2 regions of the Asticcacaulis aquihabitans genome follow, and region 2 is predicted to be linked to the other one. Evidence: riboswitches for the same ligand, from Rfam matches in the RefSeq annotation. Region 2 holds a riboswitch; the other holds the start of a gene.
The links. A riboswitch is a leader RNA that binds a small molecule or an ion and turns the genes downstream of it on or off. The one in region 2 is predicted to bind guanidine.

Region 1 (4,070 bases), 1.0 Mb from region 2:
CCGCACATTCGCGCCGTCAACGAACGGTGCGATGAACACACGGCCTTCGTGCGCGCCCACCCGCGCCATCAGCCCGATGCCGATACGGTGGATTCCAATCGGTGACGACACGCGTCTACGCCACGCCCGCCGGTGTCAGGCTGGGGGCCGAGGACCTGATCAAGCCGGACGCCGCGCGTAATTTCGTACTGCAAATCGGTGAGGCCTTTTTTCATGGCTTTGTCGTCCGCAAGGCGGACGCCTATTACGGTTATGTCGATCGCTGCCCACACGCCGGCTTGCCCTTGGCGCAGGAACTTGACGACTACCTGACACCTCGCGCCGATCTGATTGCATGCAGCTGGCACGGCGCCCTGTTTCAGATTTCATCGGGCCGGTGCGTCGGTGGCCCCTGCGCCGGCCAATCCCTGACGCCCTGGCCCGTCCGCATAGAGGATGGGTTTATCGTAACGGCCTAACGGATATCAAACCGGTTCCGCCGGCGGCCGTTTCGACGTCATGGTCGAGCCCGCCGACGCAATGATAATCAGGGCGACGGCCAGCCATTGCAGAGGCGTCAGCAATTCGTGAAGAATGACCAGCCCAAGCACGGCGGCGACAGCGGGCTCAAGACTCATCATCAGGCCGAACGTTTTGGCCGGCATGGCCTTAAGCGCGATCATCTCCAGGCTATACGGAATGGCGCTGGCCAGAATGCCTATGCCAATGCCGTAGGGCAAAAGGCTCCACGACCACAAGGACGCGCCGGCGGCGACAACGCCGACCGGGACCGTAAATAGCATGGAAAACGCCATGCCAAGCGCCACGGCCTTGCCACCATGCACGCGATCGCCGACCTTCTGCCCGACGATAATATAGGCGGCCCAGCACACCCCGGCGACTAGGGCCAAAGCGACACCGAGCGGATCGAGCGCGCCGGCGCCCTGCGTCCAGGGCAGAAGGATCAAAAGGCCGGCGACGGCACAACCGACCCAGATGAAATCGCTCCATTTGCGCGACCCGAAAATCGCCACCGCCAGCGGGCCTGAAAATTCGAGCGCCACGGCGATCCCGAGCGGAATACGCGCCAGGGACATATAGAAGACGAGGTTCATGATCCCGAGAATGGCGCCGTAAAGCCCCAGGACAGGCCAATGCCTGCGTTCAGGACCGCCCTGCCACGGACGAAAGACGATCAACAACGCAGCGGTGGCGAAGAACTGACGCACGGCCGTCGTACCGGCGGCGCCAATCAGCGGAAACAGGTGCTTGCCCAGGGTCGCCCCCAGTTGCACCGAAACGATGGCGATCAATATGGCGACAATCGCCCATAGTTTGGTATTGGTTTTGGACATGATGCGACTCAGATAATGGCGTCGTCTTGTCTTGACCGGGTACGGCGCACCTCGTCCGGAGAATATCTGCTCGTTTCATACCGCGTCCCGCGCGCTTTCTCAATGAGAGGCGATCAAGGGAGAAAAATAAAATTGGTCTTGTTGATTATGACCAATAACAATGCCACTTTCGACAAAACCATAGAGTGGATAAAACCAGAGGGAACGTCGCGATGAAACACCTGATTGCCGGCGCCTTTTGCCTGTCTGCCACCGTTATGGCTCTCCCGGCCGCTGCCAAGCCGGCTTCGAAGCCGGTCGTCATCGGCTACCTGCCCGCCTTCAAGGGGCCCATGCTGCCGCATATGGACACCATCGATTTAAGCAAGGTCACCCATATCAATCTGTCCTTCGTCAATCCCGACGCGCAAGGGCAAATCGTCAGCGACACCCAGATGGCCTGCATGGATACCCATGGCCATGGTCCGACGCCCCTGGCCGACGTCAAGGCCGTAATCGCCCGCGCGCATGCATCGGGTGTCAAGGTGCTCATCTCGCTCGGGGGCGGTATTATTCCGGCCTGTTCGGGCGACTGGCCTACCCTGCTCAAGCCCGAAAACCGAACCCCTCTGGTGCAAAACCTGCTTGCCTTCGTGGATGAAACCGGTCTGGACGGGCTGGATGTCGATCTCGAATGGCAGGTGCTCACGGCCATCGATAGGGCCGGCGAATACACGCCCTTTATCCGCGACCTGAGCGCAGGCCTGAAGGCGCGTCATAAACTTCTAACCTGCGCAACCGCATCGGCCGAAGGCGGCATGATCCCGGTCGATAGCATTCCTTATTTCGATTACGTGAATATCATGTCCTATGACGGCGTAGGCCCAAGCTGGGGTACGGCTGGCCAAGAGCATTCCAGCCTGGCCATGGCCAAACGCGATATAGCCGTCTGGCAGGCGCGTGGCGTCACCAAGGCGCAACTGGTTCTTGGGGTCCCCTTCTACGGTCACGCCTTCGGCACCTATGCCAACGGAATGCTTGATTACAAGGGCCTGCTGGCGACCTACGGCGATACGGTTGCCGCCAATGACATCATCGGAAAGCCATGCAACGGCTGCGACTACGTGACCTACAATGGCCGCCCCACCATTCGCGCCAAGGCCGAACTAGCGCGTCAGGTCGGCGCGGGCGTCATGATCTGGGAACTGACTGGCGATCAACCCGGCCCGAACAGCCTCCTTGACGCCCTGCATGATTCTTTGAATCCAGGTGCACAATAGCGCAGCATAATTTCTTTTGATTGTGCTAACGCGTGAGAAATTTTGCGAAATTTCAGGTAAATTTCCAAATTTGACAGAAATGTCAATTTTTGAAATTGACCCTAGGTCCGGAATTTTGTAGTGTCTTTTCAACGATAAGAGAAACGCCACAAGACCGCACAGATGCACGTATCGCCGCTTACCCACGCTGACCGGATCACCACTCCGGATCAGCTGACCGCTCCGGCGATCCGCCCTATCCGCGCACTATCGTCCCGCCCACGACTCAGAATGCTGCAGCCGAAAGGTATGCAGCATTTTTTGTATCGAGGCGTCGCGCCCGCTCCTACCGTTGATAACGATAAGCAATAGTACAGGCAGGAACCTCCTATGCCAGATCCGATTTTCGACTACGTTCTTCGTCTGGGCGATGACGCCCTTGTCCTGGGCCAGCGCCTGAGCGCCTGGTGCGGCCACGCCCCCAGTCTGGAGGTCGATCTCGGCCTCTCCAGCCTGGCGCTCGACCTGGTCGGCCAAGCGACGTTCTGGCTGGAACTGGCGGCGCAGAATGATCCCAAGGGCCGTGACGCGGACACCCTGGCCTTCCATCGCGACGCCCATGACTTTCACAACTGCCTTCTGGTTGAACAGAATAACGGCGATTTCGCCCAGACCCTGGCGCGCCAGTTCCTGTTTTCCAACTACCAGCTTTTGTTCCTCGAAGCCCTGAGCACCTCTGCGCACAAGGGCTTGGCGGATATTGCCGAAAAGAGCGTTCGCGACGTCACCCATCACGTTGCCTTTACGCGCGACTGGATGATTCGCCTCGGCGACGGCGCCTGCCTCAGCCACAAGCGCCTGATCAAAAGCCTGGACTACATGTACCATTTCGTCGACGAACTCTTCCTGATGGACGAGGTCGACGAAACCTTGCTGCCCAAAGGCATTTCCATCTGCAAGACGTCGCTGCGGCCTGAATTCGACGCCCGCATCGCCGCCGTCCTTCACGAAGCGGGATTGACGCCACCCAAGGCCAATCGCTCGGTCATACTGGGCCGCAAGGGCCATGACAGCGAACATGTCGCGCACCTGCTGCACGACATGCAAATTCCGCCGCACGACGGCCGCGAGACACACTGGTAAGCGCCGGTTTGCGCTTAAATCCGTTTGCGCTTAAACAGGGCGCATGACGGACAAACTCAAAAAGCCACCGGAAATCGGCTCCCGCCTCCAGGCCCTGCGCAAGCAGCAGGGCCTGTCCCTCGACGACATGGCCGTGCGCAGCAAGATTTCGCGCTCGATGCTGAGCCAGGTCGAACGCGGCCTGGCCAACCCAACCTTCGCGACCCTGTGGGCGCTGACCCAGGCGCTTGGCATCGATATCGCCACCCTGATCGGTGAAGCGGCCGACGAAAGCGAACAGGCCATCGAACTGGTCGAAGCCCATAACATTCCCCGCATTCATTCGGCCGACGGTCATTGCCTGCTGCAAATCCTC
Region 2 (4,070 bases):
GCTGAACAAGACTTCGATCTCAGGAATGGACAGCCCATCGACCAGCGACAGCGACGCCAGCACAAGCGCGCGTCCTGCTCCGCGCTCATCGGCCTGCATGGCCCATAGCAGACGTTGCTTGCCGCGAAGGCAGCGATAGACGCGATCGGCGATGGCGCGTCGGTCTTTTGATCCCGCGTAACGATTGGCCTGCCCCCATTGCTTAAGCACGGCTTCGGCAGTCGCACGCGTTCCCGACAACTGATCGAGGATCTCAATAGCGGCTTGCAGGCGGGCGGCAGGGGTCAAGTCAGGTCCTTAGGTAAAAAGCGTGTACAGGCACATGAGGATGCCAATCAGGGAAATAATCCAAACCAGCGATCGCACACCGGTTACGCCGAAGGCATAGAGCGGGATATAGACGACACGCGCGGCCAAATACATACGCGCCCCCCACATCGATATGTCGGATGACTTTCCGGCGAACGCCAGGGCGATGACAACAACCGCAAAGAACGCAAAGGTTTCCATGAAATTGCTGAACGCCCGATTGAGGCGTCCGGCCATCGGTCCGGTGTCAAAGGGCGTATCCCGCGGGCCGGCATTCCATTGGGCGTAGCCCTTGCGCGACATGGCCGCTATCGGTGGCAATCCGACCTGAATGATGCCCAGCACAGCGGCAAGGACCAGTATCCAAAGCTCATGAGTCATATCTGTGTCTCCCTTCAGCGACTGGCCCACGCACGCTTTATTGACGGTAATTCGGCGCTTCCCGCGTGATCATGACGTCGTGGACATGGCTTTCACGCAACCCGGCGCCGGTGATCTTGACGAAACGCGCACGCGCTTGGAATTCATCGATCGTATGCGCGCCGACATAGCCCATGGACGCTCGCAAGCCGCCCACCAACTGATGGATAACCGGCGAAATCGGTCCCTTGAACGGCACTTGGCCTTCGATGCCTTCGGGCACCAGCTTCATGGTGTCGCGCACTTCCTTTTGGAAATAGCGGTCCGCCGATCCCGACGCCATGGCGCCGACCGAGCCCATACCACGATAGGATTTGTATGAACGCCCCTGATACAGGATGACTTCGCCCGGCGCTTCTTCAGTCCCGGCAAACATCGACCCTAGCATGGCCGATGAGGCACCGGCCGCGATTGCCTTGGCCAGATCGCCGGACAGCTTGATGCCGCCATCAGCGATGATCGGCACGCCGGTCCCTTCGGCAGCGCGGGCACTGTCGATGATGGCAGTCAATTGCGGCACGCCAACACCGGCGACCATGCGCGTGGTGCAGATGGACCCAGGACCAATGCCGACCTTAACCGCGTCAGCGCCTGCGTCGATCAGGGCACGCGTGGCGTCATAGGTCGCGACATTGCCTGCAATGATCTGAACCTTGTTGGTTTCCTTGCGCAGGCGTGACACAGCCTGAGACACCAGGATCGAATGGCCGTGGGCGGTGTCGATAACCACCACGTCGGCACCGGCCTCAACCAGCGCCATCGAGCGCTCAAAGCCGGCGTCGCCGACCGTCGATGCGCCCCCGACCAGCAGGCGACCTGCGCCGTCCTTGGCCGCCAGCGGGTAGGCCTGGCTCTTTTCCATGTCTTTGACCGTGATCAGGCCGACCGCATGATAGGCCTCATCAACGACAATAATGCGTTCGATCCGGTGCTTGGCCATCAGGCCGCGCGCCTTGTCTTGGTCGATGCCTTCGCGAACGGTGATCAGGTTTTCCGTCGTCATCACTTCGGCGGCGATTTTGGAACCGTCGCTTTCAAAGCGGATGTCACGGTTGGTCAGGATACCGACCAACTTGTTGGTCTCACGCTCGACAACCGGAAAGCCAGAAATATGCTTGCGCGCGATGATATCCCTCACCTCCGCCAGCTTGGTGTCTGGATGGATGACAATCGGATTGATGACCATGCCCGACTCGAAACGCTTGACCGAGCGAATTTCGTCGGCCTGTTCTTCAACCGTCAGATTGCGGTGGACAATACCCATTCCCCCGGCCTGCGCCATGGCGACGGCTAAGCGCGCTTCGGTGACCGTATCCATGGCCGAAGAGACCAGCGGGATATTGAGCGTCAATTCGCGGGTGAATTTGGTTTTCGTATCGACCTGAGTGGGCACCACGTCCGAGGGACCGGGCTCCAGCAAAACGTCGTCGAAGGTTAAGCCTTCGCGTATTTCCATAAGGAACTCTCCATTTTGCGGGTTGTTCCTATGGGAATCGAACGGCTACGTAAAGACCTTCAAGGAAAATATTTGTTTCAAAGGTCACGGCGCGATCACGCAGAACCGCCCGACGTCGCCTTCAAGCCAACAATTGCGCATAAAAGCATGGCAAGAAAAACCACACGCAGTGGCGTGACGGCCTCATGAAACACAAATATGCCGAGGATGGCCGCCCCCAAGGCGCCTATACCGACCCAGATCGCATAGGCGGTACCGATCGGCAGGGTTTCCACAGCCTTGGCGAGCAGAAACATGCTCAGTGCTAAGGTAACGACGGTGAATATGGAGGCTGCGGGCTTGGTAAAGCCCTGGCTGTACTTAAGACCTATAGCCCAGCAGACTTCGAACAGCCCGGCAGTGATAAGGCATACCCATGGCAAGGGAAGAAATGACGACATTGCAATCACGCTCTTTTGTCAAAAACAAACAGGCGTCGTCTTGTCTTAACCGGGTACGGCGCGTCTCGTCCGGGCAGGACCGAAATAACAGGTCCCTATCGTAAAGCCAAGAAGATACCGCCCTGCCACCGCATAGGAGCCGAAAAGCTAAGAAATTTTTTCGGCCTTGGTGATATTCTTATACATGGAAAACACCGGAATCCGGAAACCGTAATAGCTGATGCGGAAACGCCCCGTCTGGATCAGCTTCCCCTGGATATCGGAAGAATTGAACTTCAGGTAAGCCGGGCTGTCGACATTCTTGTAGGTTTCGTCGGTAGTGAAGACGAGATAGACGTCTTTCACCTGCCCGTGGTCCTTCATGACTTTATGATCGACGCCGGTCACTACAACATCCTTAGAGCCATGCGTCCAGTAGGGAACGGTCCAGATCGCCAGAAAAACCAGCACAACGACAATAAAGGCAGCAAGCAGCTTTTTCATGGCCCCTCCAGGTTGGTGGCAATCCTAATCCTGCCGGTACATTGCGACAACCAAATTATCAGCCCCCGAAATTATGAGCCCCCAAAGATTATGAACCTCTGTAATTTTGGGCGACAATATAGATTTCCGTCGAACCGGCGCGGCTAGATTTCGGCTTGAAATGCTTCACCGTGTCGAAGGTGTGCTTTAGCTTAAGAAGCAGTTGCTCGGTTTCGCCCCCCTGAAACGCCTTGGCGACAAACGTGCCGCCAGGTTTCAGATTATCAAGCGCAAAATCCCCGGCCATTTCAAGAAGGCCCATAATCTTCAGGTGGTCGGTCTGCTTATGCCCGACCGTGTTGTGAGCCAGGTCCGACAGGACGACATCCGGCTTCCCCCCCATCATTTCCATCAGACGTGGGCCGATGGCGGGGTCGGTGAAATCCGCTTCGATCATTTCCGCGCCTGCGATCGGGTCAACCGGCAACAGATCGACGCCGACGACATGGGAGGCGCCGCGTTTGATAGCAACCTGCACCCAACCACCCGGCGCACAGCCCAGATCGACCACGCGAACCCCTTTGCGCAGGAAATGGAATCGCTCGTCCAATTCGATCAGCTTGAAGGCAGCGCGCGAACGCCATCCTTCGGCCTTGGCCTTCTGGACGTATGGATCATTCAGTTGCCGCTCCAGCCACTTCGCCGAAGACTGGGTGCGAAAGCGCGCTGTCTTGACCGCCGTGTGCCCCTTGGCTCGGCCAGACAGATTGCCGCCTTCCGGCGGCTTGACCATGCGGCGGCGGGGTTCATCTTGGGTATCGTCATTCATGACCGGCTCTATACTTGGTTTTACCGGATTTGCGGAAACTATTTTTTCCTTACGCGCGTCACTGCTATGAACCGGTGAACAGAAAGGACCTGTCATGCGCAAAGCCATCCTCCTCTCCGCCCTCGCCCTATTGGCCGCCTGTTCCCCACGCGAA

Region 1: another riboswitch for guanidine. It lies ahead of RCJ00_RS06360 (EamA family transporter); the one in region 2 lies ahead of RCJ00_RS01755 (SMR family transporter).

What each region holds. Positions count from the first base shown of each region.
Region 1 covers NZ_JAVGWM010000001.1:1,380,659-1,384,728, forward strand. Annotated here, with positions in the region: gene maiA (maleylacetoacetate isomerase) at 1-105, shown strand, start outside; gene RCJ00_RS06355 (Rieske (2Fe-2S) protein) at 102-458, shown strand; gene RCJ00_RS06360 (EamA family transporter) at 465-1,334, opposite strand; guanidine-III (ykkC-III) riboswitch at 1,350-1,421, opposite strand; gene RCJ00_RS06365 (glycosyl hydrolase family 18 protein) at 1,547-2,593, shown strand; gene paaC (1,2-phenylacetyl-CoA epoxidase subunit PaaC) at 2,963-3,715, shown strand; gene RCJ00_RS06375 (helix-turn-helix domain-containing protein) at 3,759-4,070, shown strand, end outside.
Region 2 covers NZ_JAVGWM010000001.1:365,257-369,326, forward strand. Annotated here, with positions in the region: gene RCJ00_RS01740 (RsmB/NOP family class I SAM-dependent RNA methyltransferase) at 1-288, opposite strand, end outside; gene RCJ00_RS01745 (MAPEG family protein) at 298-690, opposite strand; gene guaB (IMP dehydrogenase) at 728-2,185, opposite strand; gene RCJ00_RS01755 (SMR family transporter) at 2,281-2,625, opposite strand; guanidine-III (ykkC-III) riboswitch at 2,656-2,724, opposite strand; gene RCJ00_RS01760 (DUF1523 family protein) at 2,773-3,108, opposite strand; gene RCJ00_RS01765 (RlmE family RNA methyltransferase) at 3,197-3,916, opposite strand; gene RCJ00_RS01770 (hypothetical protein) at 4,011-4,070, shown strand, end outside.